2 regions of the Isoptericola hypogeus genome follow, and region 1 is predicted to be linked to the other one. Evidence: predicted binding sites of a transcription regulator. Region 1 holds the regulator's gene; the other holds the start of a gene.

Region 1 (11,424 bases):
GAGCCCGGCACCCGGCGCGTCGCCGGGGAGCGACGCCACGGGGACCGTACGTCTGCAATGATGGTCGGCCGCACCGGCGCCGCGGACATCGCGGCACCAGGCACCATCAGGACGCGGGAGGATGCGTGGCGGGCAGGCAGGACGAGCTGGCGCGCGAGCAGGCGGTCGTCGACCGTCTCTACGACCGGTTGGACGAGCTGCGGGCGGCCACCCGCGACCGCCTCGCCGGGGTCCGACGGTCGGGATCCGTCGGGACGCCGCAGAACCGCAGCGAGCGCGACGCGTTCGCGACGCTGTACGAGGACCGGGTCGCCCAGCTCGACGCCGTGGAGGACCGGCTGGTCTTCGGTCGGCTCGACCTCGCCGACGAGGTCACCCGGTACGTGGGCCGGATCGGCATCGCCGACGACGCGCACCGTTCCCTCCTCACGGACTGGCGCGCCCCCGCGGCCACGGCCTTCTACCGCGCGACCGCGCTCCACCCGGGCGACGTGCGCCGGCGGCGGCACCTGGTGACGTCCCGGCGCACGGTCACGGGCCTCGAGGACGAGGTGCTGGACCTCGACGCCCTGGCGGACGCGGACGGCGAGGGTGACCAGGGCGGCGGCGACGGCGTGCTCGCCGCGTCGTCGCTGTCGGGCGAGGGCGCGCTGCTCGCCTCGCTCGCCAGCCGCCGCACCGGCCGGATGACGGACATCGTCGCGACCATCCAGTCCGAGCAGGACCGCGTCATCCGCGCGGAGCTCGCGGGTGCGCTGGTCGTCCAGGGCGGACCGGGCACGGGCAAGACGGCCGTGGCCCTGCACCGCGCCGCCTACCTGCTGTACGCGCACCGCCGGCTGCTGGAGCGCAGCGGCGTGCTCCTGGTCGGGCCGAGCCGGGCGTTCCTGCGCTACATCGACCAGGTGCTCCCCTCGCTCGGCGAGACGGGCGTCGTGGCGACGACGATCGGCGAGCTCGTCCCCGGCGTCCGTGCCACCGCGGTCGACCGCGGAGTGGTCGCCGAGATCAAGGGGCGCCTGCTGTGGCGCTCCGCGATCCGGAGCGCCGTGCGGGCCCGCGAGCGCGTGCCCGCTGCCGACCACCCGGTGCGCGTCGAGGGGCACGACTACGTGATCCGCCGGCGCGACGTGCGCGACGCGATCGCCCGGGCCCGGCGCACCCACAAGCCGCACAACGAGGCCCGCGCGACGTTCGTCCGCGAGATGCTCGCCCGGCTGGTGGACCAGTACCGCGCCGACGTCGACGCGGAGCTCAGCCCCGAGGACGTCGCGCTCGTCACCGAGGACCTCCGCTCGCACCGCGAGATCCGGGTGGCGCTCAACCTGGCCTGGTTCCCGATCACCCCCCAGCGGCTGGTCGCCGACCTCTTCGCGAAGCCGCACCGGCTGGCCGAGGCCGCACCCGAGCTCGGCCCGGCCGACCGGGCGGCGCTGCGGCGCGAGTCCGGCGCGCCGTGGACGGAGTCGGACGTGCCGCTCCTCGACGAGGCCGCGGAGCTGCTCGGGGAGGACGACTCGCTCGCCCGGGCGGAGGCGCACGCCCTCGAGGCCGAACGCGCGGCCGAGCTCGAGTACGCCCGGTCCGTGCTGGAGTCGTCGGGCGCGGGCGGCGGGCTCGTCGACGCCGAGACGCTCGCGTCGCGCTTCGCCGCGACCGGTCCCCGCCTGACGACGGCGGAGCGCGCGGCGACCGACCGGACCTGGACCTACGGGCACGTGGTGGTCGACGAGGCGCAGGAGCTCTCCCCGATGGCGTGGCGTGCCCTGGTGCGCCGGGTGCCGACCCGCTCGATGACGATCGTCGGCGACGTCGCGCAAACGTCGTCGGCCGCGGGCGCCCGGTCGTGGTCCCATGCGCTCGACCCTGTGCTGCGCGGCTCCTGGCGGCTCGAGGAGCTGACGGTGAGCTACCGCACGCCGGCCGCCGTCGCGGACGCCGCCCAGCGGATGGCCCTCGCCGCCGGCCTCCCGACCTCGCCGCTGACGGCGGCACGGCAGGTGGACGGCTCGCTCGAGCTCGCGCACGTCGCCCCGTCCGGGCCGGAGCGCCCGGACCTCGTGCGCCAGGTCGTGGACCAGGTGTCGATGCTCGCGGGCGAGTTCGTCGGCGCCGACGGTGCCGGGCGGGTGGCGGTCGTCGCCGCGGCCGGCCAGGTGGCGGCGCTGCGTGCCGCCGTGGAGTCGGTGCTCCCCGACGCGCTCGGGCGCGAGGAAGGGTCCCGCCTGCTCGGCCAGCGCCCGGACGACGCGCAGGTCGTCGTGCTGGACCCCCGACAGGCCAAGGGCCTGGAGTTCGACGCCGTCGTCCTGGTCGAGCCGGCCGACGTCGCCGAGGGGGACGGCGGGGCCTCCGACCTGTACGTCGCCATGACCCGCCCGACCCAGCGGCTCGTCGTCGTGCACTCCCGCCCGCTCCCGGCCGGGATCCTCGAGCCGGTCGCGGCGTGAGACGGGTTTGTCCCTCGCGGGTGGACGGCGCACCATAGGCACGTGCTGCGCGCCCTCCTTCTCGAGAACGTCCATCCCGTCGCCGCCCGGAATCTCCGCGACGCGGGGATCGAGGTCGTCACGCGCCCCGGGGCGCTCGACGAGGCCGAGCTGATCGAGTCTCTCGCGGACTTCCAGATCCTCGGCATCCGGTCCAAGACCCAGGTCACCCGCAGGGTGATCGAGAGCCTCCCCGGGCTGCTGGCCGTCGGCACGTTCAGCATCGGCACGAACCAGATCGACCTGGCCGCGGCAGCAGCGCACGGCGTCGCCGTGTTCAACGCCCCCTACTCCAACACGCGGTCGGTGGTGGAGCTCGCGCTCGCCGAGATCATCGCGCTCACCCGTCGACTCTCCGTGCGGGACAAGGCCCTGCACGACGGCGTGTGGGACAAGACCGCGGACGGCGCGCACGAGGTGCGGGGCCGCACGCTCGGCATCATCGGCTACGGCAACATCGGGTCGCAGCTGTCCGTCCTGGCCGAGAACCTCGGCATGCGGGTCGTCTTCTTCGACGCCGCCGAGAAGCTGGCCCTGGGCAACGCGCACCGTGTCGAGACGCTGGACGAGCTGCTCGAGGTCGCCGACGCCGTCACGATCCACGTCGACGGGCGCCCGGGCAACGCCGGGCTGTTCGGAGCGGACCTGTTCGCACGGATGAAGCCCGGCGCCATCTTCCTCAACCTCTCGCGGGGCTTCGTCGTCGACGTCACGGCGCTGCGGGAGCACATCCTGTCGGGGCACCTCTCGGGCGCCGCGGTGGATGTCTTCCCGACCGAGCCGAAGAAGCGTGGCGACGAGTTCGTCTCGGAGCTGCGGGGACTGCCGAACGTCATCCTCACGCCGCACGTCGGGGGCTCGACCGAGGAGGCGCAGGAGGCGATCGGCGAGTTCGTCTCGAAGAAGGTGCGCGACTACGTGGCCACCGGCTCGACCACCCTGTCGGTCAACCTGCCGAACCTGCAGCTCGAGCACACCGGTGTCGGCCGCATCATGCTGCTGCACCGCAACACTCCGGGCGTGCTCGCCGCCGTCAACCAGGTGTTCGCCGACCACGGCGCCAACATCGACGCGCAGATGCTCGCCACCCGCGGGGACCTCGGCTACGTGGTGACCGACATCTCCGACGTCACGCAGCGCGGGGCGTCGGCGAAGCTCCAGGCGATGGCCTCGACGGTCCGGCTGCGCATCCGCGACGCCTTCGAGCGGCCGGAGTTCCCGCCGGGGCCCGCCGCCGGCTGAGCACGGCCCACCCCGCACGCGACGAGGGGCGCCCCGGTACCGGGGCGCCCCTCGCGACGTCTTCACGGCCGCCGCGAACGACGGCCGGCGCTCAGCCCGACTTGCGCCGGAACATCTTCTGCACGGGTCCGCTCGTCTCCGAGCCGTGCACCGCGCCCGTGTTCCCGTCGGATCCTGCCGACGGGTGTCGCGCGGCGTTCTTCTTCTCGAGCGCCTCGCGGAACCGTGCCTTCGTGTCCTCGCTGGGCGCCGTCTCCCGGCCCTCCGCGGAGCTTGCGCCCTCGTGTCCTTGCGCCGTCATTGCGACCACCTCGTCCGTCTCGTCGGGGTGTGCGTGCTGACGTCCGCACGCCCGCCGCACCCTGGTGGCGTCCAGCATGGTGCACCCCGGCGGGCGGCGCCACAGGATTTCACCCTCGGCCACGTCTCACCGTCGCGTCGGCGCTGGCGTGTCCCGGACCTCTCCGCCCTGGTCACGCACCTCGCGGGCACCGGCCTCGTCGGGACCTCCCGCGCCGTCGCCCTCGCCCGCCCCTGCGGCGCGCGCCTCGCGCTCGACCCGCTCGGCCCGCAGCGACGTGATGGCACTCTCGAAGTCCTCCAGCGACTCGAAGTCCTGATAGACGCTCGCGAACCGGAGGTACGCCACCTCGTCGAGCTCGCGCAGCGGACCGAGGATCGCCAGGCCCACCTCGTACGCGTCGATCTCGGGGCTGCCGGTCCCCCGGAGCGTCTCCTCCACCTTCTGTGCGAGCAGGGCAAGGTCGTCGGCGCTCACCGGGCGACCCTGACAGGCCTTCCGCACGCCGGAGACGATCTTGTCCCGGCTGAAGGGCTCGGTCGCACCGGACCGCTTGACGACCGAGAGGCTCGCCGTCTCGATCGTGGTGAAGCGCCGCTGGCACGACGGGCACTGTCGACGACGGCGGATGGTGGTGCCGTCGTCGGACGTCCGGGAGTCGACGACGCGCGAGTCCGCGTGTCTGCAGAACGGGCAGTGCATCGGGTACTCCTGGGCTCGGTGCCGGACCGGCGCCCGGCTGCCGACAACGTAGGCGGCGACCCGCGCCCTGCGCAACACGCCGCCCTGCGGCGGGGCCCCGAGCGGACCTTCCCGACGTCTCACTCCTGCGGCAGCAGCACCACCTGCCCCACCTGGAGGTCTGCCGACTCGAGCTCGTTCAGCTCCTGGAGGTCCACCACGACGTCGCGCACGTCCTCGTCGGTGCTCGCGAGACCCCGCGCGTACTCCCACAGCGACTCTCCCGGCGCCACGGTGTGCAGCCGGACCTCCAGGGGGCCGCCAGGCGTGCCGGCGACGGCGCGCTGACCGACGAGCCCGGCCGCAGCGGCGACCAGGACGGCGACGAGGACGACCACGGCTCGCCCGCGCCGGGTGAGCCGGAGGCCGCCGAGGCCGAGGGGCCCGGGGGCGGAGACGGTGCTGGCCATGATGGTGGTCCTCTCGTCGCGTCGGTGCGGCCATCGCCCGTCGGGCGGCCACGCCGTGTCGAAGGTTCCTGTGTCGAGCCGTCGGCGTCGATCCGTCCGAGTCGATTCGTCGATGTCGAACACCCGTTCGTCGAACGCCTGTACCAAGGTGTAGCACAGGAGTGCGACACGGTCGAGCGTTTGTCGAACAGATGTTTGATGCGCGGGGCGATCTGACCTAGAGTGGTTCCAGCGCGATGGAAGGTTTGTCGGATTTCAGGGCCCGTCGGGGCGGGCCGCGACGTCGGAGGACGGGAGAACGTCATGACGAGCGGACGGGACGAGGCGGCCGGGGCGACGGGCCCCGCCCTGGCCTCGGTGAGCGAGCTCGCGCCGGGCGCCGATCGCCTGACGCCGCGCCAGCGGCGGGTGCTGGAGACCATCCGCGTCTCCGTGGACACCCGCGGGTATCCGCCGACGATGCGCGAGATCGGCGAGGCCGTCGGGCTCGCGAGCCCGTCGTCGGTCAAGCACCAGCTCACCACGCTCGAGCGCAAGGGCTACCTGCGTCGCGACCCGAACCGGCCGCGTGCCATCGAGGTCGTCGACCCGGATGCGCCGGGCACGGGCGCCGGACCGGCGGACTACGGCGGCGCGTCCTCCCTCACGAAGGGTGCACCGGGGCTCCCGGCCGACGGAGAGGCGCCGCCTCCCCTGTACGTGCCGCTCGTGGGCCGCATCGCCGCGGGCGGACCGATCCTGGCCGAGCAGGTCGTGGAGGACGTGTTTCCCCTCCCCCGGCAGGTGGTCGGCGACGGCGAGCTCTTCCTGCTGAAGGTGGCCGGCGACTCGATGATCGACGCCGCGATCTGCGACGGGGACTGGGTGGTCGTGCGCCGCCAGCCGGTCGCGGAGAACGGCGAGGTCGTGGCCGCGATGATCGACGGCGAGGCGACGGTGAAGACCTTCAAGCAGGCGGACGGGCACGTCTGGCTGCTGCCCCAGAACAGCGCGTACAGCCCGATCGAGGGCGACGCGGCCCAGGTGCTCGGTCGCGTCGTGGCGGTGCTGCGCAGCCTCTGACGGCGCGCGGGGCCGTGCGGGCCGCCTCAGATGCCGAGGCGGGCCTGCACCTCGCGCATGCTCCGGGCCGACGCGCGCAGGCCTGCGACCTCGTCGTCCGACAACGGCGTGTCGATGGTCTCCGCGACGCCCCGACGGTCGACGAGCGAGGGCACGGACAGGCAGACGTCGCTGATCCCGTAGAACCCGTCGAGCCGTGACGACACGGACATCACGCGGTGCTCGTCGTTGAGGATCGCCTCGATGATGCGCGTCGCGGCCAGGCCCACCGCGTAGTTCGTCGCACCCTTGCCCGCGATCACGCGGTAGGCCGAGGTCACGACGTCGCTCGCGATGCGCTCCCGAGCCGCGGCGTCCAGCGGCTCGTGCCCCCGGAACGGACGCCAGTCGAGCAGCGGCACGCCGGCGATGGTGGCCGAGCTCCAGAGCACGATCTCCGAGTCGCCGTGCTCCCCCGCGATGTTGGCGTGCACGTTGCCGACCGCGACCCCGCAGTGCCGCGCGACGGAGTCCCGCAGCCGCGAGGAGTCGAGCACGGTGCCGCTGCCGAGCACGCGCTCGTGGGGCAGGCCGCTGACCTGCTGTGCGGCATACGTGACCACGTCGACGGGGTTCGTCACCATGAGGAACACGGCGTCCGGGGCGACCTCGACCAGGCCCGGCAGGATCTTGCGGGTCAGCGCGACCGTCGCCTCCGCGAGGTCGAGGCGGGACTGCCCGGGCTCCTGCTTCGCCCCGGCCGTGACGGCGACGACGTCCGCCCCACGGCAGACCTCCACGTCGTCGGAGCCCTCGATCTCCGCCTGGGGGATGAACATCCCGCCGTGCCGAAGGTCGAGCACCTCGGCCTCGACCTTGGCGCGGTTGACGTCCATGAGGGCCACCGTCCGGGCGGCGCCGCGGGCGAGCGCCGCGTACGCGAGCGTCGCGCCGACGGCGCCCGCCCCGACGATCGCGAGCTTCGTCGTGGTGCGGGCACCACGCGCGTCGCGACCGGATCCAGACGTGTTTTCGGGGGTGGGTGCGGGCACGGTTCCAGGCTAAGTGTCGAGGCGGCGCAGCGCAGCGCGGACGAGGTCGCTGTCGGTGGTCGGCCAGAAGTCCGGCATGGAGCGGGTGAGGAAGGTGCCGTAGCGGGCGGTGGCCAGCCGCGGGTCGAGCACGGCCACCACGCCCCGGTCGTCCGCCGTACGCACCAGCCGCCCGGCCCCCTGCGCGAGCAGGAGTGCCGCGTGGGTGGCGGAGACCTGCATGAACCCGTTGCCGCCCGCCGTCTCGACCGCCCGGGCCCGGGCGGCCTTGACCGGGTCGTCCGGGCGCGGGAACGGGATCCGGTCGATCAGCACGAGCTGGCACGCCGGGCCGGGCACGTCGACGCCCTGCCACAGGGACAGGGTGCCGAAGAGGCAGGTGGCGGGGTCGTCCGCGAACTGCCGCACGAGGGTCGGGAGCTGGTCGTCGCCCTGGCACAGGACGGTGACGTCGAGCCGGTCGCGCATGGCCTCGGCCGCGGCGAGGGCCGCCCGGCGGGAGGAGAACAGCCCGAGCGTGCGCCCGCCCGCCGCCTCGACCAGGCCGGCGATCTCGTCGAGCTGGGCGTCGGTCGTGGGCTCGCGCCCGGGTGCCGGCAGGTGCCGGGCGACGTACAGGATGCCCTGGCGCGGGTAGTCGAACGGGCTCCCGACGTCGAGCCCCGTCCACTCGGGGGTCTCGTCCGTGCCCTTCGAGCCGGCGAGACCGAGCGATCGGGCCACCGGGTCGAAGGACCCACCGAGGGTCAGCGTCGCCGAGGTGAACACGCCCGTGGCCGAGCCGAGCAGGTGAGTGCGGATCAGCCCGGCGACCGCCAGCGGTGCGGCATGCAGCTTCGTCGTCCCGTCGCCCGCCCAGGGCGCGTGCTCGGACGGGCGGGAGCACCAGAGCACGTCCGCGCTCGAGTCCTCGGCAGCCATCCGCTCGGCCACCTCGAAGAGCTGGAGCACCGCCGACTGGGCGAGCTTCGTCCCGGCATCGGCCGCGCCCGCGTCGGCGCGCCCCTTGTCGCCCGTCGGCTTGACCCGGGTGAGCAGCTCGCGGGCGGCGTCGCGCACGGCGGCGACGGCGAGCCGCAGGTCGTCGGGGAGACCCGCCGGGAACCGCTCGGCCGGCGCGGTGGCCAGCAACGAGCCGAGTCGCTGCGCGGCCGCGTCCAGATCCTCCGTCTCGGTGCCGGCGTGTCGTCGCGCGAGCCGGGCGGCGTGCTCCATGACCGTGATCGACAGGTCCACGGTGGCCGACGCGGTGACCCGCTCGGCGAGCTCGTGGGCCTCGTCCACCACGACCGTGTCGTGCTCGGGCAGGACCCCGGTGTTCCCGGACGCGGCGATGCCGAGCATCGCGTGGTTGGTCACCACGACGTCGGCCTCGCGCGCCGTCGCGCGCGCCCGTTCCGGGAAGCACTCGGTCAGCAGCGGGCAACGGTTCCCGAGGCACTCCATGGCCGTGACGGAGACCTGACGCCATGCACGGTCGGGCACGCCGGGCACCAGGTCGTCGCGGTCGCCCGTTTCGGTCTCGTCGGCCCAGGCGTGCAGCCGGCGGACGTGGTCCGCGAGCCGCGCGCCGTCGTCGGCGCGCCCCCCGCGCGGGCCCGCGCCGCCGGGCGTCGGGTGCTGCTCGGCGGCCGAACCCTCCCCCGGGCCGGGATCGGCGGGCAGGTCGAAGAGCGTGGCGCCCTCGACCGGGTAGCCGCCGGTGACCTTGTGCTTGCACAGGTAGTTGTGCCACCCCTTGAGCAGCGCGACGCGGGGCGGGCGCGGCAGGCGCGGTCCGACGGTCTCGGCCACCAGGGGCAGGTCACGCGTGACGACCTGACGCTGCAGCGCCAGCGTCGCGGTGGAGACGAGCACCCGGCGGCCGTCCGCGACCGCGTGCCGGACCGCGGGCACGAGGTAGCCGAGCGACTTGCCCGTGCCCGTCCCGGCCTGCACCAGAAGGTGCCGGCCGTCGTCCACCGCCTCGGTGACGGCGACCGCCATCCGGTGCTGCCCCTCGCGCCGGCCGCCGCCCAGCCCACCGACCGCCAGGTCCAGCAGGTCGTCGGTACCGGGCACGGTCGGGGCGTCGGGAGGGGTCACGCATCGATCCTAGGCGGCGCCGCCCACGCGTCGGACGGATCCTCCACCGCCCCGCGGCGTCGTCAGACCGCCGCGGCCCGCAGGTCCGCGGCGAGGCCCTCGTCCACGTGGCCGTGCACCCGCGTGCCCTCGGCGAGGTGCTCGGTGCGGACGCCGCCGCCCAGCTCGTGCGCGCGGTGCACGAGGTCGCCCCGCGAGTACGGCACGACGAGGTCGACCTCGATGCGCGGGCGCGGCAGCTCGGCCGCCACGAGCGCACGCAGCTCGGCGACTCCCTCTCCGGTATGAGCGGAGACGACCACCGTGCGTCGCTCACGGCGCTGGATCCGCCCGACGACCTCCGGGTCGGCGACGTCCGCCTTGTTCAGCACGACGACCTCGAGCACGTCGTCGATCCCGGGGATCTCCGCGAGGACCTCGCGCACCGCGGCGATCTGTCCCTCCGGCTCCGGGTGCGAGGCGTCCACCACGTGCAGCAGCAGCGCGGCGTCCCCCACCTCCTCCAGCGTGGAGCGGAAGGCCTCGATGAGCTGGTGCGGCAGGTGCCGGACGAACCCGACGGTGTCGGTGAGCGTGTACGGCCGTCCGTCGGCCGTCTTCGCGCGGCGGACCGTGGGGTCGAGCGTGGCGAACAGCGCGTTCTCGACCAGCACGCCGGCGTCGGTCATCGCGTTGAGCAGTGACGACTTGCCCGCGTTGGTGTAGCCCGCGATCGCGACGTTGGGCACGGCGTGACGTCGGCGCTCGAGGCGCTTGGTCTCGCGTGCCGGCTTCATGGCGGCGATCTCGCGGCGCAGCTTGGCCATCCGGTCGCGGATGCGGCGCCGGTCGAGCTCGATCTTCGTCTCACCGGGCCCACGCGAACCCATGCCCGCGCCCTGGCCGCCGACCTGGCCACCGGCCTGCCGGGACATCGAGTCGCCCCACCCGCGCAGGCGCGGGAGCAGGTACTCGAGCTGCGCGAGCTCGACCTGGGCCTTGCCCTCCCGGGACTTGGCGTGCTGGGCGAAGATGTCGAGGATCAGCGCCGTCCGGTCGACCACCTTGACCTTCACGATGTCCTCGAGGGCGCGACGCTGGGACGGGGCCAGCTCGGTGTCGGCGATGACGGTGTCGGCGCCGGTGGCGGCGACCACCTCGGCGAGCTCCGCGGCCTTGCCGGAGCCGAGGTACGTGCCCGGGTCCGGCTTCTGCCGGCGCTGGAGCAGCCCGTCGAGCACCTGGGACCCGGCCGTCTCGGCCAGCGCCGCGAGCTCGCGCAGGGAGACCTCCGCCTCGCGCGCGGCGGCCTCGCCGCCCGAGTACAGGCCGACGAGGACGACCCGCTCCAGCCGCAGCTGGCGGTACTCGACCTCGGTGACGTCCTCGAGCTCGGTGGACAGGCCCGCCACGCGGCGCAGCGCGCTGCGTTCCGCCAGGTCGAGCTGGTCACCGTCGTGGACGGTGTGGACGGTGGCGCCCTCGGCCCGCGCCGTCCCGGCCCGGGCCAGCACCCTCGCCACGACGTCGTCGGCGATCGCCTGGGCGTCGCGCTGGTCGTTCGACGCGTCCGAGGACGCGTGCGGCATGTCGGGGTCGGTCGGGATATGGGTCAAGACGTACCTTCCGGGTCGATGGCGACGGGCGCACCTCATGCGGGTGCCTCGTGTACAACAAGGGTCGCACGCCGGATCGTCCCGCCCCAGGGAATTCTCCACGGGCGGACGTGCGTCGGCGGGGCGTGGACGACGCCGCGCGCGCCCGTAGGATCGCCGGCGTGAGCGAGCAGCCCGACCACTACTTCACCGCCCGCCCCGCGTCCGAGGCGGAACGACGTCGCCAGGTCGTGCACCTGGCCGGGCGTGACGTCGAGGTCGACGTGGCCGCGGGCGTGTTCTCCCCCGGCGGCGTGGACAAGGGCACCCGGGTGCTCCTGGACGAGGTCCCCGACCCGCCCGACGGGACGCACCTGCTCGACCTGGGGTGCGGGTGGGGCCCGATCGCGCTGACGATGGCGCTGCGCGCCCCGCGGGCCACGGTCTGGGCCGTGGACGTCAACGAGCGCGCCCTGGACCTCCTGCGCG
Region 2 (11,424 bases), on a different contig from region 1:
GTGGCAGGCCGCGGCGACGCCGGCCGCGACGCCGCGATCGGCGCCCTCGGCCCGCGCTCTGGGTCGTTCGAGTTCCTCGGCGGCATCAGCGACTCCGAGAAGGCGTCCCTGCTCGCGTCCGCCGACCTGTACGTGGCGCCGCAGACCGGCGGCGAGAGCTTCGGCATCGTGCTGGTCGAGGCGATGAGCGCCGGCGCGGGCGTGGTCGCGAGCGACCTGGGCGCGTTCCGGCGGGTGCTCGACGACGGCGCGGCGGGTCGGCTGTTCCGCACCGGCGAGCCGGAGGACCTGGCGCGCGCCCTGCTCGCGGCGCTCGACGACCCGGAGGGCACGGCCGAGCGGAAGGCGTGCGCGAGCGCGTTCGTGCGGCGGTTCGACTGGTCGGCCGTGACGCAGCAGGTGCTGGCCGTGTACGAGATGGCGGTCGCCGCGGGCGACGCGATGGACGGCGGCGTCTCACTGCGCGGAGACGAGCGGGTCGGGTGGCTCCGCGGCCGCCGGCCCGGCGGAGGTGAGGGCGCGTGAACCTGTCGTTGGCATGGTCCGAGCTCGCCCTGGTGGTGCTCGTCGTGGCGGCCGTCGTGGTGTGGCTGGCCTGGCTCTCCGCCTCCCGGCTGGACCGGCTGCACCGCAAGGTGGTGGCGTCGCGGATCGCGCTCCAGGCCCAGCTGGCCCGCCGGGCCGGGACCGCGCTCGACCTCGCGGCGTCGGGCCTGCTCGACCCGGCGGGCGCGGTGCTCGTCGCGGACACGGCGTTCGCCGTCGTGGAGGACGAGGCCCCGCCCGCACCGGGCGCCGAGCTCGCCCTGGAGGGGCTGGGCGCGACCCGCGAGCGGGCCGAGAGCGAGCTCTCCGCGGTCCTGCGCTCCGCGCTCGGCGACGACGACTTCGTCCACTCCCTGCGGGGCACGGCCGACGGCGACGAGCTGGTGGGCGCGCTCGCGGCCGCGTGGTACCGGGCTCAGCTCGCCCGCCGGTTCCACAACGAGGCCGTCGCCCAGGCGCAGCGGGCGCGCCGCACCTGGTACGTGCGCCTCCTGCACCTCACGGGGCGCGCCGGGGTGCCGCACACGGTCGAGCTCGACGACCAGATGCCCGAGGGCCTCGGCCAGTCCTGAGGACGGCGGGCTCCGACGGTACGACGACGGTACGACGGCGGTACGACCGCGGGACGACGGCCCCGCCGGTCGCGCGGCGAACGTAGGATGGCAGAGGGTGCGTGACACCGGTCACGCCGCGGACACGAGCGAGGCGACAGTTGAGCGAGACCACCGGGAACACCGTAGGCGCCGGGACCGGCGAGGTGGGCACCGCCCGCGTCAAGCGGGGCATGGCCGAGATGCTCAAGGGCGGCGTCATCATGGACGTCGTCACGCCGGAGCAGGCCAAGGTCGCCGAGGACGCCGGCGCGGTCGCGGTCATGGCGCTCGAGCGGGTCCCGGCGGACATCCGCGCCCAGGGCGGGGTGTCGCGCATGAGCGACCCGGACATGATCGACGGCATCATCGAGGCCGTCTCGATCCCGGTGATGGCGAAGGCGCGCATCGGGCACTTCGTGGAGGCGCAGGTGCTGCAGGCGCTCGGCGTCGACTACGTCGACGAGTCCGAGGTGCTGACCCCCGCCGACTACGCGAACCACATCGACAAGTGGGCCTTCACCGTGCCGTTCGTGTGCGGCGCCACCAACCTGGGCGAGGCGCTGCGGCGCATCACCGAGGGCGCGGCGATGATCCGGTCCAAGGGCGAGGCCGGCACCGGCGACGTGTCGAACGCGACCACGCACATGCGGCAGATCCGCGCGCAGATCAGCCGCCTGACGTCCCTGGCCCCCGACGAGCTGTTCGTGGCGGCCAAGGAGCTCCAGGCGCCGTACGAGCTGGTGGCGGAGGTCGCGCGCACGGGCAAGCTCCCCGTCGTCCTGTTCACCGCCGGCGGTATCGCCACACCGGCCGACGCCGCGATGATGATGCAGCTGGGCGCCGAGGGCGTGTTCGTGGGCTCGGGCATCTTCAAGTCCGGCGACCCGGTCGCGCGGGCCAAGGCGATCGTCCAGGCCACCACGTTCCACGACGACCCGGACGTGCTCGCGAAGGTCTCCCGCGGCCTCGGCGAGGCGATGGTGGGGCTCAACGTCGAGGCCGAGCCGGCGCCCGTGCGCCTGGCTGAGCGTGGTTGGTGACCGCTCGCTCGCGTGACTGACGGACGGGCCCCGCGGACATCGTGTCTGCGGGGCCCCTCCCCGCGCATGTAGACCCCCGCAGATCGTCCGCGGGGCGGGTGTCCAGCGCGCATCGATCCACCGCAGCGGGTGCAGGCCGGCGCGGAGCCCCCAGGCGAAGCAGAGCAGCGGATCGACGGTGTGGTGGTCGGTTACTGTCGGGGCGTGCTGCTGCCTGAGTCGTCGGTGCCCGGGGCGGACCTGCCTGTGCGGGCGGTGCTACCTGCCACGGTCGACGCGGTGCGGTCGCGCGGTACCGCGGTGCTGGTCGCGCCGCCCGGGTCGGGGAAGACCTCGCTGTTGCCGCTCGCGCTGGTCGACGCGCTCGGGGGAACGATCATCGTCGCCGAGCCGCGAAGGATGGCGACCCGCGCGGCCGCGACCCGGCTGGCAATGCTGGTCGGCGAACCGCTCGGGCAGCGGATCGGCTACGCGATGCGTGGTGAACGCAGCGGCGGCAAAGGACTCCGGGTCGAGGTGGTGACGACGGGTCTCCTCGTGCGGCGTCTGCAGCAGGACCCGGAGCTGCCGGGTGTCGCCGCGATAGTGATCGACGAGTGCCACGAGCGGCACCTCGACGCCGATCTTCTGCTCGCGCTCTGCGTCGACATCCGGGCGAACCTCCGGGAGGACCTGGCGATCGTCGCGACCTCGGCCACGGCGGACACGGTCAAGCTGAGCCGCGCACTGGGCACCGATGTTCCGGCGCCCGTGATCACAGCGTCCGCCGCACTGTTCGACGTCGCGGTCGAGTGGGCCCCACCACCGGTCCCCACGCCGCTGCTGCCCGGCGGGCGGGTCGACCCGCGCCTGCTGGACCACGTCGCGGCCGTCGTCCGGCGCGGGATGACCGAGAACCTAGGCGACATCCTCGTGTTCGTCCCGGGGGAGGGCGAGATCAACGGTGTTTCTCGCCGGCTGGCGGGTGAGAACGTCCTGCCGTTGTTCGGCCGCCAGTCGAGGGCCGAGCAGGATCGCGCCCTGGCGCCGTCCGCCACCCGGCGGATCGTGGTCACGACGTCGGTCGCGGAGAGCTCGCTGACCGTGCCCGGGGTCAGGGTCGTGGTCGACTCGGGTCTTGCCCGGGAGCCGCGGACCGATCAGTCCCGTGGCCTCGGTGCGCTGGTCACCTGCCGGGTCTCGAGATCGTCGGCCGACCAGCGAGCGGGTCGGGCCGGGCGGGAGGCGCCTGGCCGGGTCTATCGGTGCTGGTCTGCCACCGACCACGCTCGTCTTGACGAACATGCGGCTCCGGAGATCGCGATCGCCGATCTGGCAACCTTCGCCCTCGACCTCGCGGCGTGGGGTGCTCCTGCTGGTGACGGACTGACCTTGCTCGACGCACCGCCGGCGCCGGCGATGACCGCGGCCACCAAGCTGCTGCGCCGCTTCGATGCCATCGACGAAGACGGCCGGATCACCGAGCGGGGCCGGCGGATGGCGGCGATCGGGGCGCACCCTCGCCTTGCTCGAGCGTTGCTGGACGGGTCGCCGCGGGTCGGCGTCGACCGCGCACGCGAGGTCGTCGCCATGCTCTCGGACGACTCCGGCCGGGGTTCCGGCGATGATCTGCCGGCCCGCTGGCGAGCCCTGCGCCGTGGCGAGGACCGCGGAGCCACGGCCCGCTGGCGGGAAGAGGCAAAGCGCCTCGGCCGCGGTACGGCGACCGGGGACCCGTCGGGTGTGCCGGCTGACCGGGGGACGCGCGGAGTACCGGATGATCTTGCGGCGGGGATCATGGTGGGTCTGGCGTATCCGGATCGGATCGCGCGGGCTCGCGGGACCGACTCGGCGACGTACCAGATGTCCGGTGGCACGGGTGCTGCCCTGGATCCGCAGTCGCCGTTGCGGACCTCGACCTGGCTGGCGATCGCGGTCGCTGACAGAGGACCCGGTCGCGCCGACGCCAGGATCCGTTCCGCGGCGCCGATCGACGAGCAGACCGCGCGAGACGTCGCAGGCGACCTCGTCTCGACCACCGACCAGATTCGCTGGGACGACGGCCGGATCGTGACGCGGCGCGTCGTGGCGCTCGGCGCGATCGTGCTGGGCGACGACCCGCTGGCAAAGCCCGACCCGCTGCTCGTCCAAGCCGCCGTCCGCGACGGTATCCGGCGCAGCGGCCTGTCGGTACTGCGCTGGTCGGAGGCCGCGCTCGCCCTGCGGGAGCGGCTCGCGTTCTGTCACGCCCACCTCGGCGCCCCGTGGCCCGCCGTCGACGACGACGCACTGCTGGCCGATCTCGACGGATGGCTGGGCACCGAGCTCGCCTCGGTGCGCGGCTCGCGCGACCTTGCACGCATCGACGTGGCTTCGGCGCTCCGGCGACTGCTGCCGTGGCCGGCAGCAGCCCGGTTCGGCGAGCTCGCACCGGAACGGCTCCGGGTCCCGACGGGCTCCGAGGTCCGGCTCATGTACGACGGTGTCGAGCCGCCAGTCCTCGCAGTGAAGCTGCAGGAGGTATTCGGCTGGACTGCCACTCCCGCCGTCGCGGACGGTCGTGTACCGGTCGTTCTGCACCTGTTGTCACCCGCACGGCGCCCGGTCGGGATCACGAGCGATCTCGCCTCCTTCTGGAAGCAGGGCTATCCCCAGGTCCGAGCCGACCTGCGAGCCCGCTACCCCCGCCATCCATGGCCGGAAGATCCACTCACCGCCATCCCGACCAAAGGGCTCAAACCTCGCCATTGAACCGAGCCGCCCTTTGATGCTTCGTCAGGAGGTTCGATCGACTGCCCGCATGCTGATCGCCCGGATCCAGGACCTCGTCCGAACCCACGACGCGCATCCGCAGGCTCCTCGACGCCGGGCTCTCGACGCGCGTTGCCGGTGAAGACGTGGCGCCGGCAGGGGAGCTGCGCACCGGACTAACCTTGGCCGCATGCATGCAGACACCACCTCCGACACGGCGAATCTCCGGGGTTCGTCAATCGTGGACCACGGCATGAACGCCGAGGCCGAGCCGGCGCCTGTGCACCTGGCGGAGCGGGGCTGGTGAGCCCCGCCCTCGGCGACGACTGGGTGAGGGGACCGGACGGGCTGCGGCATCGCCGCGCCGCGCGCGTGATCCTGCTCGACGAGACCGACCGCGTGCTCCTCGTGCGCGGGCACGACGCCGACGAGCCCGAGCGCTCGTGGTGGTTCACCGTCGGCGGCGGCATCGACGCGGGCGAGACCGAGGTCGACGCCGCGCTGCGCGAGCTGCGCGAGGAGGCCGGCCTGGAGCTGGCGTCCGAGGACCTCGTGGGCCCGGTGCTGACCCGCGCGGGGATCTTCCGGTTCTTCGCCGAGACGTGCCGCCAGGACGAGGTGTTCTTCCTGGCCCGCGTCGACGGCGGCCACGCCCCGACCGACGCCGGGTGGACCGACGTCGAGCGGGACGTCCTGGACGAGATGCGGTGGCTGACGACGGCACAGCTGCGGGCCGAGACGCGCGAGGTGTTCCCGACGGCCCTGCCCGACGTCGTCGACGCGCTCGCGGGCGGGTGGGACGGCGTTGTCCGCCACCTAGGCACGCAGTACGACGACGAAGACGAAGGTGCAGCGGAGGTTGGGGGCCGAGGAACGAGGCACCCGGCCGCAGCGGAACCGCAGGCTTCGGCGTCCGACACGCACGACGAGCCGTCCGACCCGGAGGAGCTCGAGCCACGTCCGGCGGCCGAGCCCGTCGAGACCCCGGGCGACGCTCCGTGACCGCGACCGTCGGCGTGCTCGCCCTGCAGGGCGACGTGCGCGAGCACGCCGCGGCGCTGGTGGCCTCGGGGGCCCGGGCGGTGCCGGTGCGCCGGCCCACGGAGCTCGACGCCGTCGACGGCCTCGTGCTGCCGGGAGGCGAGTCGACGACGATCGACAAGCTGTTGCGGATCTTCGACCTCGCCGACCCGCTGCGGGCCGCGATCCGCGCCGGGCTGCCGGTCTACGGCTCGTGCGCCGGCATGATCCTGCTCGCGGACCGCATCGAGGGCGGGATCGACGGACAGCGCACGCTGGGTGGGATGGACGTCGTCGTGCGGCGCAACGCGTTCGGCCGTCAGGTCGACTCGTTCGAGGCGGACCTCGACATGGCGGGGGTCTCCGACGGGCCGGGCGGGCGGCCGGTGCGCACCGCGTTCATCCGGGCCCCGTGGATCGAGAGCGCGGGGCCGGAGGTCGAGGTGCTGGCCCGCATCCCCGACCGCTGGGCGGACGGGGCGGCGGTCGGCGACGCCGCCGGTAAGATCGTCGCAGCACGTGCCGGACGACTGCTCGCCACCGCGTTCCACCCGGAGATCACCGGGGAGTCGCGGGTGCACACCCTGTTCGTCCGGATGGTCGAGGAAAGCAATCGCGAAGGAGCCAGGTAGGTCATGTCCGGTCACTCCAAGTGGGCCACGACCAAGCACAAGAAGGCGGCGATCGACGCCAAGCGTGGCAAGCTCTTCGCGAAGCTGATCAAGAACATCGAGGTCGCCGCGCGAGTCGGCGGGGGCGACCCCGCGGGCAACCCCACGCTGTTCGACGCCATCCAGAAGGCGAAGAAGTCGTCGGTCCCCAACGACAACATCGACCGCGCCCTCAAGCGCGGCTCCGGCGAGGGCGCCGACGCCGTCGACTACCAGACGATCATGTACGAGGGCTACGGCGCGAACGGCGTCGCGGTCCTGGTCGAGTGCCTCACCGACAACAAGAACCGCGCCGCCTCCGAGGTGCGTCTGGCGTTCTCCCGCAACGGCGGCAACCTCGCCGACCCGGGTTCGGTGTCGTACCTGTTCTCCCGCAAGGGGCTCGTCGTGGTGCCCAAGGCCGACGGCGTGACCGAGGACGACGTGATGCTCGCCGCCCTCGACGCCGGTGCGGAGGACGTGAGCGACGAGGGCGAGGTCATCGAGGTCCTGAGCGAGGCCACCGACCTGGTCGCCGTGCGCACGGCCATCCAGGAGGCCGGCATCGAGTACGACTCCGCCGACTCCGTGTGGCACCCGTCCATGGAGGTCGAGGTGGACGTCGAGGGCGCGCGCAAGATCCTGCGCCTCATCGACGCGCTCGAGGACAGCGACGACGTGCAGAACGTCTACGCGAACTTCGACGCCTCCGACGAGGTCATGGCGGCGCTGGACGACTGAGCCGTAGCGCAGTGAAGGGTGGGGGCTGAGGGGACGAGGCACCCGCCCGCAACGGAGTGCAGGCTCGGGCGGACCACGAGAATCAACGAGGAGTGACCCTCCTCCGACCCGCGCAACGAGCGTGCTCGCACGACCCTCAGACGGTGGTTCGAGGATCGAGCAAGCACGCTCGTTGCCGCCTCCGGGGAGTCGGGGGATCTCCGTGAGAAGGTGACGACGTGCGTGTGCTGGGGGTGGACCCGGGTCTGACCCGGTGCGGCGTCGGCGTCGTCGACTCGATGCCGGGCCGGCGCGCCCGGCTCGTCGACGTGGGCGTGGTGGGCAGCGACCCCGCCCACAGCGTCGACCTGCGGCTGCTGGAGATCGCCGACGCGCTGGAGACGTGGCTCGACCGGCACGTGCCCGACGTCGTCGCCGTCGAGCGGGTCTTCGCCCAGCACAACCTCGGGACGGTGATGGGGACCGCGCAGGTCGCCGGGCTCGCGATGGTGGCCGCGGCCCGCCGCGGCGTCCCGGTGGCGATGCACACGCCGAGCGAGGTCAAGGCCGCCGTGACCGGGTCCGGTCGGGCCGGCAAGGAGCAGGTGCAGCGCATGATCGCGCGCATCCTCGGCCTCGACGACCTGCCGCGGCCGGCTGACGCAGCCGACGCCCTCGCCCTGGCGGTCACCCACCTGTGGCGGCCCACCGGCGCGGTGCAGGGCGGCGAGCGGCACGAGCTGACCCCGGCCCAGCGTGCCTGGGCCGAGGCCGAGCAGTCGGCGCGCAGGGCGACGCACCGCGGCGCCCCGTCGCGGGCGGCCCGCCGCTGACGGCCACGTCGCACGGCGTCGCCGGGGACGCCGGGCCGGGTGCCCCCTGGGTCGACGACCCGCCCGGTGTCGCGGGCCGGAGTGTCGGCAGCGGTTGTTACAGTGACGCCTCGTACGGGTGTTCGACGAATCCCGAAGGTGTTCGACGGAAAGGACCAGCGGTGATCGCCTCCCTGACCGGCACGGTCGCGCACGTGACCCTGGAGCGGGCCGTGCTGGACGTCGGCGGGGTGGGCTACCTCGTGCACGCCACCCCCGGCACCCTGGCGGCGCTGCGGGTGGGGGAGCGCGCCCTGCTGCACACCACGCTCGTGGTGCGCGAGGACTCGATGACCGTCTACGGGTTCGCCGACGCCGACGAGCGCGAGGTCTTCGAGACCGCGCAGTCGGTGTCGGGCGTCGGGCCGCGGATCGCGCTGGCGATGCTCGCGGTGCTGACCCCGGACTCGCTGCGCCGCGCCGTCGACTCCGACGACACCGCCGCGCTGCGCCGGGTGCCGGGCGTCGGCCCCAAGAGCGCGCAGCGCCTCGTGCTGGAGCTGTCGGGCAAGCTCGGGGCGCCGTCGGGCGCGGCAGGCGGCGCGTCGTCGTCCACTCCCGCCGCGCCGGCCGACGCCGACGGGCGCGGCCAGGTGGTCGAGGCGCTCGTCGGCCTGGGCTGGGCGCCCAAGGTCGCGCAGGACGCCGTGGACCGCGTGCTCGCCGAGGCGGCGGGCGACGGGCCGGGCGACTCCGACCCGGGCGGCCGCGACGGGGGCACGGTCGACGTCGCGGCGACGCTCCGGGCCGCGCTGCGCACGCTGGGGGGCCGCCGTGGTTGACCCGTCGGACCCGGGGCAGGCGCCGGAGTACGGGGGCGAGCGACTCGTGACCGCGGGTGCCGACGAGATCGAGCGGGCCGCCGAGGCCGCGCTGCGGCCCAAGAGGCTCGACGAGTTCGTGGGGCAGCAGGTCGTGCGCGACCAGCTCTCCCTCGTGCTGCAGGCCGCGCTCGCCCGGGACGCCGCGCCCGACCACGTGCTGCTCTCGGGCCCGCCCGGCCTCGGCAAGACGACGCTGGCCATGATCATCTCGGCCGAGCTCGGCACGTCGCTGCGGGTCACCAGCGGCCCCGCGATCCAGCACGCGGGCGACCTCGCCGCGGTGCTCTCCTCGCTCGAGGAGGGCGAGGTGCTCTTCATCGACGAGATCCACCGCCTCGCGCGGCCCGCCGAGGAGCTGCTGTACGTGGCGATGGAGGACTTCCGGGTCGACGTCGTCGTCGGCAAGGGGGCGGGTGCCAGCGCCATCCCGCTCGCGCTGCCGCCCTTCACGGTGGTCGGCGCGACCACGCGATCCGGCCTGCTCCCGGCGCCGCTGCGCGACCGGTTCGGCTTCACGGGGCACCTCGACTTCTACGACGCGTCCGAGCTGGAGCGCGTGATCCTGCGCTCCGCCGGGCTGCTCGGCGTCCAGATCGAGCACGGCGCGGCGCACGAGATCGCCGGGCGCTCGCGCGGCACGCCCCGCATCGCCAACCGGCTGCTGCGCCGCGTGCGCGACTGGGCCCAGGTGCGGGGTGACGGCGTGCTCGACCTGCGTGCCGCGCGCGCCGCCCTCGAGGTGTACGAGGTCGACCCGATCGGCCTCGACCGTCTCGACCGCGCCGTCCTGGGCGCGCTGTGCCGGCGCTTCGCGGGCGGGCCGGTCGGGCTGAGCACCCTAGCCATGACGGTCGGCGAGGAGCCCGAGACCGTCGAGACGGTGGCCGAGCCCTATCTCGTCCGGGAGGGGCTGGTCGCCCGCACGCCGCGCGGCCGCGTGGCGACGTCGGCGGCGTGGCAGCACCTCGGGATCGAGCCGCCGCCGGGGGCGTGGGGCGCACCGGCGACGGGGTCCCTCTTCGACCCCGCTCCGAGCGCGGGGCCGGGGATGGGCCCGAGCGGGGAGCCCAGCACCTAGACTGAGGTGGTCCCGGCCACAGGAGGGCGGGGCCGGAACTCGGCGGGCGAGACGCTCGTTGGGCCCGTACGCACACGACCTGTGCCTGGTGCGCCGACCGGCGTGCCCCGAAGCCCGGCTGTCGACCGACGACAGGCGGGCAGCGACAGACAAGGACGCTCCGTGGATCCGACACTTCTCATCCTCTTCGTGGTGCTCGCCGGCCTCATGTTCTTCATGAGCTCGCGGTCCCGCAAGCAGCAGCGCAAGCAGCAGGAGTTCCGCTCGGAGCTCGCGCCGGGTCAGGAGGTCATGACGGGCTCGGGGCTGTTCGGGACGGTCGTGGAGATCGACGAGGCGACCGACACGGTGACCGTCGAGTCCACCCCCGGCACCCGGACCCGTTGGCTCCGCGCGGCGATCGCCAAGCGCGTCGACACCCCGGTCGAGGAGACCCCCGAGGAGGCCGTCGCGGCCGACGGCGAGACCGACGTCACAGCTGCGCCCGCCGGGACCGGTACGATCACCCCCGGCGACGATCACGTCGACGTCCCTGACGATCTGTCCAGCCTGGACACCGCCCAGCGGGAGTACCGCGAGCAGCAGCGTCGTCAGGACGGCGAGACCGACTCCAAGCAGTAGTTCGACAGCGGTACGCGAGGGCGGGCATCGTCCGCCCGCCTGACACCGCGCCGGTCGGGGTGACCCGGCCGGCGCCCTCACGCGTCGGCCCAGCGCCGTCGCGCACACGGGAAGAGACTGAAGTTGGCTGACTCACGCACGAAGCGGTCGCGTCCGGTACGCACCCTCGTGGTCTTCACGATCCTGACGATCGTCGTTCCGTTCCTGGTGCTCGGCGCGGGGGTGTTCTTCGACCCGAAGTCGGCGGACAACCCCGACGGCGCGAGCTTCGCCCCAGGGCTGGCCCTGGACCTCCAGGGCGGCACGCAGATCGTCCTGACACCGACGTCCACCGACGGGTCGGAGGTCACGGACGAGACGGTCTCGGAGTCGATCAACGTCATCCGGCAGCGCATCGACTCCTCGGGCGTCACCGAGGCCGAGATCACCAGCCAGGGGTCGAACCAGATCGTCGTCGGCATCCCCGGCGAGGTCGACCAGGCCACGATCGACCTGGTCTCGCAGCCCGCGCAGATGCGCTTCCGGCCCGTGCTGACGTACGCCATGGGCACGCCGACCCCCGAGCCCAGCGCCTCGCCGAGCGCCCCCGCCGAGGAGGGCGCGGCCGAGGAGGGTGCGGCCGACGAGGGCGCGCCTGACGAGGGCGCGGCCGACGAGACGGACACCAGCCCCAACGGCAAGGGCGCGGGTTCGGCGGTCCCGGCCCCGGCGGCGAACGACCCGACCCCGG

What was found. Region 1 encodes LexA, which represses DNA repair genes until DNA is damaged. Its sites were predicted from a motif close to TCGAACANNTGTTCGA; they were not measured.
Region 2: the regulator LexA is predicted to act here: its motif matches at 8,243-8,258, upstream of ruvA (Holliday junction branch migration protein RuvA).

What each region holds. Positions count from the first base shown of each region.
Region 1 is NZ_BAAAPM010000006.1:9,864-21,287, reverse strand. Features, by position in the region: gene ABD254_RS15305 (HelD family protein) at 126-2,450, shown strand; gene serA (phosphoglycerate dehydrogenase) at 2,493-3,731, shown strand; gene ABD254_RS15295 (DUF5302 domain-containing protein) at 3,823-4,032, opposite strand; gene nrdR (transcriptional regulator NrdR) at 4,159-4,734, opposite strand; gene ABD254_RS15285 (LysM peptidoglycan-binding domain-containing protein) at 4,854-5,183, opposite strand; gene lexA (transcriptional repressor LexA) at 5,487-6,245, shown strand; gene ABD254_RS15275 (L-lactate dehydrogenase) at 6,272-7,276, opposite strand; gene ABD254_RS15270 (ATP-dependent DNA helicase) at 7,286-9,361, opposite strand; gene hflX (GTPase HflX) at 9,424-10,929, opposite strand; gene ABD254_RS15260 (class I SAM-dependent methyltransferase) at 11,118-11,424, shown strand, end outside.
Region 2 is NZ_BAAAPM010000008.1:429,679-441,102, reverse strand. Features, by position in the region: gene ABD254_RS17720 (glycosyltransferase family 4 protein) at 1-525, shown strand, start outside; gene ABD254_RS17715 (hypothetical protein) at 522-1,118, shown strand; gene pdxS (pyridoxal 5'-phosphate synthase lyase subunit PdxS) at 1,259-2,179, shown strand; gene hrpB (ATP-dependent helicase HrpB) at 2,384-4,909, shown strand; gene ABD254_RS17700 (NUDIX hydrolase) at 5,213-5,911, shown strand; gene pdxT (pyridoxal 5'-phosphate synthase glutaminase subunit PdxT) at 5,908-6,561, shown strand; gene ABD254_RS17690 (YebC/PmpR family DNA-binding transcriptional regulator) at 6,565-7,320, shown strand; gene ruvC (crossover junction endodeoxyribonuclease RuvC) at 7,539-8,132, shown strand; gene ruvA (Holliday junction branch migration protein RuvA) at 8,294-8,953, shown strand; gene ruvB (Holliday junction branch migration DNA helicase RuvB) at 8,946-10,073, shown strand; gene yajC (preprotein translocase subunit YajC) at 10,236-10,694, shown strand; gene secD (protein translocase subunit SecD) at 10,818-11,424, shown strand, end outside.